3 regions of the Bacillus sp. Marseille-P3661 genome follow, and region 2 is predicted to be linked to each of the others. Evidence: riboswitches for the same ligand, from Rfam matches in the RefSeq annotation. Region 2 holds a riboswitch; each other region holds the start of a gene.

Evidence for each region. A riboswitch is a leader RNA that binds a small molecule or an ion and turns the genes downstream of it on or off. The one in region 2 is predicted to bind S-adenosylmethionine.
Region 1: another riboswitch for S-adenosylmethionine. It lies ahead of C1724_RS20325 (hypothetical protein); the one in region 2 lies ahead of C1724_RS12840 (PLP-dependent aspartate aminotransferase family protein).
Region 3: another riboswitch for S-adenosylmethionine. It lies ahead of C1724_RS08295 (YezD family protein); the one in region 2 lies ahead of C1724_RS12840 (PLP-dependent aspartate aminotransferase family protein).

The regions. Positions count from the first base shown of each region.
Region 1 is NZ_LT965956.1:268,827-272,111, forward strand. Features, by position in the region: gene C1724_RS20320 (DHA2 family efflux MFS transporter permease subunit) at 1-1,290, opposite strand, end outside; gene C1724_RS20325 (hypothetical protein) at 1,483-1,827, opposite strand; SAM riboswitch class I at 1,957-2,064, opposite strand; gene C1724_RS20330 (tripartite tricarboxylate transporter permease) at 2,154-3,285, opposite strand, start outside.
Region 2 is NZ_LT965954.1:379,618-382,902, reverse strand. Features, by position in the region: gene C1724_RS12850 (M20 peptidase aminoacylase family protein) at 1-862, shown strand, start outside; SAM riboswitch class I at 926-1,033, shown strand; gene C1724_RS12845 (carboxymuconolactone decarboxylase family protein) at 1,116-1,772, shown strand; SAM riboswitch class I at 1,859-1,970, shown strand; gene C1724_RS12840 (PLP-dependent aspartate aminotransferase family protein) at 2,120-3,285, shown strand, end outside.
Region 3 is NZ_LT965953.1:1,772,285-1,775,569, reverse strand. Features, by position in the region: gene C1724_RS08305 (chromate transporter) at 1-43, opposite strand, end outside; gene C1724_RS08300 (DUF2269 family protein) at 536-988, shown strand; gene C1724_RS26370 (hypothetical protein) at 1,147-1,254, shown strand; SAM riboswitch class I at 1,663-1,768, shown strand; gene C1724_RS08295 (YezD family protein) at 1,899-2,066, shown strand; gene C1724_RS08290 (sugar ABC transporter substrate-binding protein) at 2,518-3,285, shown strand, end outside.

The DNA of each region.
Region 1 (3,285 bases), on a different contig from region 2:
TGGAAAAGCTATTTCAGGTTTTTGTTCGGCTAGTTTCGTAGCCGTTGTCATCACCGTGACAAGGACCGCGGTCCCAACCGATGAAGCGATCATTCTCATCGTGTTATCCATGGCTGCTCCATGTGGAATCAATTTTGATGGAAGTTGATTTAAAGCTGCAGTTTGTATCGGCATTAACACCATTGCCAAACCAAACATCCTCACACTATACATTATCGTTATATAAGTGAATGATGTTTGAATATCTACTATAATAAAAGCAAATGATGCGATCACAAGGATAGAAGAGCCAATCATAACAAGCCAGCGGGCACCAATTTTGTCAAAAATGCGTCCGATGATAGGTGACATCAACCCTGTAATAAGTGCCCCTGGCAATAGGGCAAGGCCCGCTTCGAATGCAGTAAATTCCCGCATATCTTGCATAAATAGGGGGATCAATGTTTCCATTCCTATTAATCCCATAAAAGTGATTGATCCTATTACAACAGCTAAAGGAAAGATTGAATACTTAAAAACTCGGAATTCGAGCATTGGCTGTTCTAATCGTAATTGTCTTGTAATAAATAGTACAATTGATAGGATACCTACACTAATTGAGATCAGAGTCACTGGATCTAGCCAGCCATAATTCCCCGCACTCGTAAAGCCATATAGAAGTCCGCCAAAGCCAACTGTTGATAAAATGATGGAATGAACATCCACGTTTGGCTTAGTATTTTCTGTTACATTTTTTAAAGCGAAGTAAGCGATTATTATATCTATCAATGCAATGGGTAAAATGATAAAGAATAGCAATCTCCATGAATAATTGGAGGTTACCCAACCTGATAGTGCCGGCCCTATAGCTGGGGCAAAAGATATGACAAGTCCGATTAGTCCCATTGCAGCACCACGTTTATTTATTGGGAAAATCATTAAAAATACAGTTGTCATTAGCGGGAGCATAATGCCTGCTCCGCTGGATTGAATAATACGACCCAATAATAATATCTCAAAGTTAGGCGCTATCCCTCCAACTAATGTCCCAACCGCAAATATACTCATCGCTGAAATAAACAGCTGTCGCGTTGTAAATCGTTCCAGTAAAAATGCACTGACAGGAATCATTATACCGTTAACAAACATAAATACGGTCGTAAGCCATTGTGCGCTATTTGCAGTAACCCCCATCTCGTCCATAATAGGTGGAATCGCAGTGATCATTAATGTTTGATTCAGAATCGCGATAAACGAGCCTGCAAGTAAAAGCGCAACAATTGTCGTTTTATTAAAGCTAGATGATTCCATACTTCCTCCCCGTTTCTATCTAGGTTTGTAGAATTTTGAATATGGTAATGGTGTTTTAATTTTATTCAGATTCATTATTATAACAAATAATTTATCTTTTGAAAGCTATTATTTTGAATAAAATTCATCAGCCAAATTTAGTAAAAAAAGATGAGCCTAATAGCTCATCTTTTTAGAAATGGTTGTTTTGTATTAGTGTTTACCTCCAATATTATATACGGTTTCTAAATAATGGTCATATTTAAGTTCAATACCGTTATTTTTAAGAACATCCCATAATAAACGGTCCAAGGCATAGACGCCTTTAGTTTGAAGGTTTTTTACAGTTTGAAGATTAATATTTATGAAATGATCTTTATGATTAATTTTAAGCGCGATAATATAATCATTTATAGTGTTTCCCCTCACAAGAGTGTTAGCTGTTTCAAAACCCCATTCCTTTAATTCTCTATCAATACAATTTAACACATAGTTTAAAAAATCCATTGCATTCATTCCTTTTGCCATATACGCTCTGGCAGTTCCATTTGCATTCATCAGTTACTCTCTCCTTATTTTTATTTATGGCCTAGAACAATCAAAATCCGAACTATGTTGATTTTTATTAGAATTTATCCATAAAAAAGCTCCTCTCGCTTTAAACGCAAGAGGAGCTGCCGCTCGTTTTTCTTATCATTCAAAGCCATTGCTTTGCTGGTAGGAGCACCTTATTTTTAGAAAAACAGGTTGCTGTGGAGTCATAGAGCCAGATCTCTCGTCCACTCTTAATAATTTATTAAGTTACTAAAATAATAACATAACTTAACAGGGTGAGTCATTGTCAAAAAATAGTAATAACAATTATACTTAAAAGCTTTAATGTATTAACCTTGTAAATTAGGATTACGAGCCTCTCTCTTTTTATTAATATAATCCTTAACAATTGGTGTAAATAAAGTAAGGACTGCTAATGCTATTAATGTAGCTGATATTGGTCTAGAAAGAAAAATAGACATATCCCCATTACCCATTAGTAAAGATCTTCTGAAATTGGATTCCATCATCGGTCCTAAAATTAAAGCAAGAATCACTGGAGAGGCTGGATAATCATGTTTTTTCATAAAGTAACCAATGATGCCGAATATTAACATAACCCAAACATCAAACATGTTGTTACCTAGAGCATATGAACCAACAACACATAATACTAAAATGATTGCAGCTATAACTAGTTTAGGAATACTTAATACCTTAATAAACCATCGTACAGCTAGTAACCCTACAATTAACATGATAATATTAGCTAGTAACATTCCTAGAAATAGTGTATAGACAACGTCTGGATGATGTTGAAATAACAATGGTCCCGGTTGTAATCCTTGAACCATTAGGGCACCTAGCATAACTGCGGTTACAGCATCTCCTGGAATTCCTAATGTTAACAAAGGAATCATTGCTCCCCCGGTTGTCCCATTGTTGGCTGCTTCCGGTGCTGCAATTCCTTTTAGCTCACCTTCACCAAATTTTTCTTCTTTCTTTGCAAAGCGCTTTGCTTCGTTATAAGCGACAAACGCAGAAATATCGCCACCAGCACCTGGAATCATACCGATAAACGTGCCTATCCCAGTAGATCTAAGTATCGTAACTATCAAAGTTTTAAATTCAGCCCATTTCAATTTTGCTTTATTAATGGTCTTTATAACTTGTCCTTCTTTTACGGAATCTTCCACAGCTTGAAATGCCTCAGATGCTGCGAATAAGCCAATCATAACGGCTATAAAGTTAACACCACTCATCAGATTTGTTGAGCCAAAATTGAATCTTGGAAAGCCCCCTACTGGATCAATACCGATAGATGCAATTAGTAAGCCAATAAAGCACATAATAAAACCTTTAACAAGTGAATTACCTGCTATACCTGAGATAACCGACATCCCAAATACAGCTAATGCGAATGACTCGGGAGCGCTAAATTTTAATGCAAATTCTGCTAGTTGTGGAGCAATTAAAATTAAG
Region 2 (3,285 bases):
GACCATTGCTTTAGGAACGATGCTCCTGCTTAAGGAATTAAAATTTAGTCCAACTGGTAGAATCAAATATCTTTTTCAACCCGCCGAGGAAAAGTCAGTCGGTGCGCTAACATTCATTGAAAAAAATTTAATTGATGATATCGATTTCTTATATGGTGTCCACCTTAGACCGGCAGAAGAGGTAATTGATGGTCAAGCATCTCCTGCAATTTTACATGGTGCAGGCCAATTTATGTATGGTGAAATAATTGGAGAGGATTCACATGCTGCACGACCGCATTTAGGTCAAAATGCAATTGAAATTGGTGCAGCGTTAGTACAAGAGCTAAATAATATTCACTTAAACCCTATGGTCCCACATTCGGTAAAAATGACGCAGTTTTCCGCAGGAGGAGAAAGTCAAAATATTATTCCAGGGTATGCTCAATTTAAAATTGATTTAAGAGCTCAAACAAACGAGATCATGTATGAGCTAAGAAATCGAGTGGATCATATCGTTGAATCGCTCAGCAATCTTTATAATGTAGAGATAAAGCTAGTTACAAAAGGAGAATTTTTTGCTCCAATCGTTGATCCAGAGGCGATGAAGATTATGCAACAGTCAATTTGTGAGGTTTTAGGTGAAGAAAACCTAGTGCCACCTATTATTACTCCAGGTGGAGAGGACTTTCATTTTTATACATTGAAACGTCCACAACTCAAAGCAACCATGCTTGGACTTGGTTGTGATCTGAAACCAGGTCTGCATCATCCAAACATGACATTTAATGTTGAGGCAATACTATCTGGAATTGAAATATTAGCCAAAGCTGTTATCTATACATTTGCTCACCAGAATAATCTTAAAATTAATAACAAATAAAAAAATCTAAAAAAACAATTGACTTACTAAATAACATACTCTATAGTAGTACTTAATTAAATAAGCTTATCAAGAGTGACGGAGGGAACAGGCCCAATGAAATCCGGCAACCATCAATTCGTTGAAAGGTGCTAAATCCTGCAGGTGCATTTAGTACCTGAAAGATAAGGTTAAGAACGTTATTAAACTCTTTTTCCTTGTCGGAAAAAGAGTTTTTTTAGTTAAATTACAAAATTTCCAAGGGGGAACTATAGTGAGTAACGATATTTTGTATAAAGGATCTTATTTCTCAAGAATAGGTGAGCTGGGAGATTTAAGTGCAGACGCATTTAAAGCGTTCTTGAATTTTGACCAAAAAGCATTAGCTCCAGGTAAATTATCTGGTAAACTAAAAGAATTAATAGCCGTTGCCGTTGCCCATGTAACAGGCTGCCCGTATTGCATCGAGGTTCATGTTAAAAATGTTAAAAAGCAAGAAGCTACAAAGGAAGAAGTTGCGGAGGCTATCTTTGTAGCAACAGCATTAAAAGCAGGTGCTGCATTAGCACATAGTGTCAACGCACTAAATACATATGATGGTCAAGGAGATAACGAATTATATAAATCTTCTTATTTTAACCGTTTAGGTGAATTATCAAAGCTTAATCCAAGTGCTTTCCAAGCTTTTGTAAAATTTGATCAAGAGGCATTAAAACCAGGATTATTAAATAAAAAGGAAAAAGAACTAATAGCCGTTGCTGTTGCCCATGTAACTGGTTGTCCGTATTGCATTGAGCTTCATACAAAGGGTGTTAAAGATGCCGGAGCTGACAAAGAAGAAGTGGCAGAAGCAATTTTTGTAGCGACAGCATTGAAGGCAGGATCAGCAATAGCGCATAGTGTTAATGCTTTAAATGCATTTGATAAATAATAGGAAATTAGTTGACTTAAAGGCAATTTATAGTATATACTCCTTTTATGATTTAAAATGCTAACAATTTAATTGGATAAAGAAAACTCTTATCAAGAGTGACGGAGGGAACAGGCCCTATGAAGTCCGGCAACCATCAAACAATCCTAGTTTGTAAGGTGCTAAATCCTGCAGACTTTAATGTCTGAAAGATAAGAGGAGGTCCCCCCTCTTCTTATGAAGTGGGGGTTTTTATGTTATTTTAATACAATTATTTTTATCGAGTTTTATTGCTAGTTGTATAGTGAATTTCACTAATCTTTTGAATCGTTAAATAGAGTTTATATATTTGCTTAGGAGGAATCACAATGACAAAAGAATTTAATACGTATGACTTAGAGACTGTATTACTGCATGGTGGACAGTCACCAGATCCAACTACTGGTTCACGTGCGGTACCAATCTATCAAACTACTTCATATGTGTTCCATAATACAGACCATGCACAAGGACTATTTTCACTTGATGAAGCTGGTAACATCTATTCAAGAATTGGAAATCCGACTGTTGATGTATTTGAAAAAAGGGTTGCACTTCTTGAAGACGGTGTAGCTGCTGTTGCTACTTCATCTGGGATGGCTGCCATTGCTTTAGCAATTATGAATATTGCTCATGCGGGTGACGAGATTGTTGCAGCAACTAATCTATATGGTGGTACCTATAATCTATTTGCTATTACACTACCTAAATACGGAATTAAGGTTAACTTTGTAGATCCAACTGACCCAGAAAATTTCCGAAAGGCTATTACAGATAAGACAAAAGCAGTTTATGGGGAAATTATTGGAAACCCTAGCTTACATGTTCTTGACGTTGAAGCAGTTGCTGATATTGCGCATGAAGCGGGAGTTCCATTGATTGTCGACAGCACATTTGCAACACCATACCTTTGTAAACCAATTCAATGGGGTGCAGACATTGTTGTTCACTCCGCAACGAAGTGGATGGGCGGTCACGGAACATCAATTGGTGGTGTTGTAGTTGATGGTGGACGATTTAATTGGAATAGCGATAAATTCCCTGGTTTTACTCAACCAGACCCAAGTTATAACGGAATTGTCTATGCAAACGAATTTGGTACATTAGCTTATATTACAAAATTAAGAGTTCAACTACTACGTGACTTTGGTTCATGTCTAAGTCCACATAATGCATTCCAATTATTACAAGGTCTTGAAACACTTCATCTTCGTATGGAAAAACATGTTAGTAATGCACTTGAAGTTGCGAACTTCCTGAAAAACCATCCAGCGGTTGAGTGGGTTTCATATCCAGGGCTTGAGGAGCATCCTGCTCATGAATTAGCGAAGAAATATTTACCGGACGGTGCTGGTTCAATTGTAAACTTTGGTATTAAAGGCGGCCGCGACACAGGTAAACAAGTTATTGATAATATCGCGTTATGGTCACATGTAGCGAATGTTGGTGATGCAAAGTCGTTAATCATCCACCCAGCCTCAACAACTCATCAACA
Region 3 (3,285 bases), on a different contig from region 2:
TGATTTGTGCTATTTTTATGGAATCGATGTTCTGTTCTTTCAAGGAAAACCCTCCTTTTTGGTAAATAAGAAGTGTACTAGTTTTATTATCTTCTTGCTTGTATGTTGCAATGAAAAAGTGTGCAGATATAAGAGTGCTTTAATAATATTTTTATTAGTAATATTTATTGTGATCTTTAGGAAATTAGGATTGTCGTGAAACAGAAATTCATGCTCTTATATAAATTGAATTTTTCAAAGAGTAATCGTCCAATGAGCCTGTATGTGAATTTTGAAAATGATGGAGAAATGTTATTCTCTTGATCCAGACTTTTCTATAAAAGTAGTGCCCTCCTTCAGTTTGACGTGTAGAGCTTTAGTAATATTAAATTGGACACAAACTGTTCCTGCATCCTAAGGATTTATAGAACTTTATGTCTACTTTTTTATTCAAATACTCAGGAATTTTGTAACAAAAAAAGTAAAAACTCATGGCTAAGCTACATATATATAATGGGTAACATCACATTGGTAATAAGAAAGTGAGGTTTTAGACATGAGTTTGTATGGCATAATCTTAGTAATTCATATCCTTGCAGCGGTTTGTGGTTTAGGTGCTGTGTTTGCCAACCCTTCAATCATGAAGAGAGGTACGAACGTGGAGAAGGCAAAACAAGCATTAGAAACAGCTAAAGACGTAGAAAAGTATGCGAAAATAGGAAGTATTACACTCCTCGTAACGGGATTAATATTGGGTGCAATTAATCCGTCTTTATTTACTCAAGCCTGGTACATTACTGCTTTAGTTATATATCTAGCTGTACAGCCAATCGTTGCTTATATGATCCCGAAAAGAGCAGAAAAGTTATATTTGATGTTACAAAACCAAGATAGCAACGAATTACCAAGTGATTTTATGCCAATTGCGATGCAAATCGGAAAGCTGGATAATATTGCTCGAGTTTCAGTTCTTATCCTAATTATCTTAATGTCACTTAAGCCATTCTAGGCCTCCGTCATGGGGGCTTATTTTATTTATTAATAGGTAATTATATACGGGGAGACAGGACTCTTTGGATCAATAAAAGATTTGATACTTGAAAGTGGGAAAGTTGCCAAAACTGAATATGAACATGTCACATCGGACGTTCCAAAGATCCAAGGGGTTTGAAAGGAACGGATATCCCTTTATTCGGAAGGATCACTGCGATTGCAGATGTTTTTGATGCGTTAAGTACCGTTCAGGTTTATAAAAAAGCTTGGAAATTGGTGTAGATCCTTAATTATTATCATGATGAAAAAGGAAAACACTTTGATTCAATTTTAGTGGATATTTTTCTTAAGAATGTAAATGGATTTTTAGCAATTAAAGAAACATATAGAGATTAAAAATCAAATTAAGGAAAAATAGATATTCTGAGTAACATCAGGGGTGTCTCACCTTCTTATTTGAAAAATAGCTCTAATTACTATCCGTTCATTAATAATTGTTTAAAATTAATTTGTAGAAAGTAAAAGCAAAAAAAAGATGGTTGACTTTTGCAAATTTTACATTTATTATTGTTTCTAAGTTGGAAATGTGAGTAACACACAAACTGCAATTCAATAATAAATTCTGTTGACACTTCCAATTTTTGGTTATAAACTAGATTTATATTTTTTGAAAAATTAAATACAAATAATTTCTTATCCAGAGAGGTGGAGGGACTGGCCCTATGATACCTCGGCAACAGACTTTAAATAAGTACTGTGCCAATTCCAGCAGGCTTACATGCTTGAAAGATAAGAAGAGCGCACTGTTTATATATGTCGTAAACAACCCTCTTCTTATGGAAGAGGGTTTTATTGTTGTTGAACTCATTTTGCTACTAGTCAACTAAGAGCAAAAAAAGTAAATGGTCATAAAGGGGGAATTAAAAGTGAATAGCTTAGATGAGACAAAAGTAAATCATATACTATCAACCCTAAAGGGAATCGAATACGGTTCTTTAGTTATTACGGTCCATAATGGAGAAATTACACAAATTGATGTAACTGAAAAAAAACGATTTACGCTAAAAAAAACCGAGAATAAAAATAATGGATAGAAGATATCTGCCGATTAGACCACTAAAGGCATCTTTATCCAATTCGTCTTATGTATTAGACGAATTGGTAAAGATGCTTTTTTTGTCCGAAAATTTGAAAAATATTAAATTTTAAGCGTACTTTTCCAGCTTCAGTGTCTAGCCCTCGGAGTCAAAGACGCATGGATGTGCATATCACGCTGTTGCCAAAGAAAGTGAGGTTTTAGCCGGGGGCTTGCCTGACATAGCTGATCAAGGCGTTGCGCTTTTCTAATTAATGTCCATCATAGACCAGTTAGTATATTTCCAAAGGATTCTCACTTTTTATAGTTATTTTTGATAGATATGAAATGCAAAAAAATTTGAAGGGGGTGGCCGGAATGAGGAAACTATAAAACTGATTTTGAAACACATACATTTCTTATTCACTCAGTGGTTCAGCAAATAACATACTAAATTTGGAGGGTTTTTTATGAGAATAAACAATTGGCTTAAGGGTATTATTTTTACTTTACTTTTACTACTAGTTTCAGCATGTAATGTCCAACTTGGTGGTGGTGATGGTACAGCAGACACAGATGCACCACCAAAAACAAATGATGAACACATAGATGTGGAAACTATTTCAACCGAGTTTACAGGTGTGGCAGATGGGCAGCCAGTACCGTCATTAGAAGGAAAGAATATCGGAGTGGCTGTCATTGGAACAACACATAACTTTGATCGTCAAGCATATCAAGGGCAAATTGACCGCATTAAAGAATTGGGTGGAAATCCAATCCCAGTTGATGGAGAGAGAAATGACCAAAAACATATAGCTGACATTGAAAACTTACTCACTCAAAAACCGGATGCGATTATTAAGGAGCTGGGTGATACCGCAGTGTATGAGCCAGTGATGAAAAAAGTACATGATGCCGGGATCCCAATTTTTACGATTGATCATCCTAGTCCATACAGTATTACGAACCACTTATCTGACAACTATTACATTGGAGAGTCACTAGCTAGAAAAATGTTTGAAGATATTGGTGGGGAAGGAACCATTGTTGTCTTTAATGGTTTTAGTGGGGTGCGTGTATGTGAAATTCGCTATGACATGATGAAGTACGTTGCCCAAGATTATCCAGGCATTAAATTTATTGAACCTGAGTTACAGGATATCATACCAGGAACAGTCGAGGATGCAAGAAAGAAAATTCAAGACTTATTAGTAAAATATCCAAACAAAGGCGATATT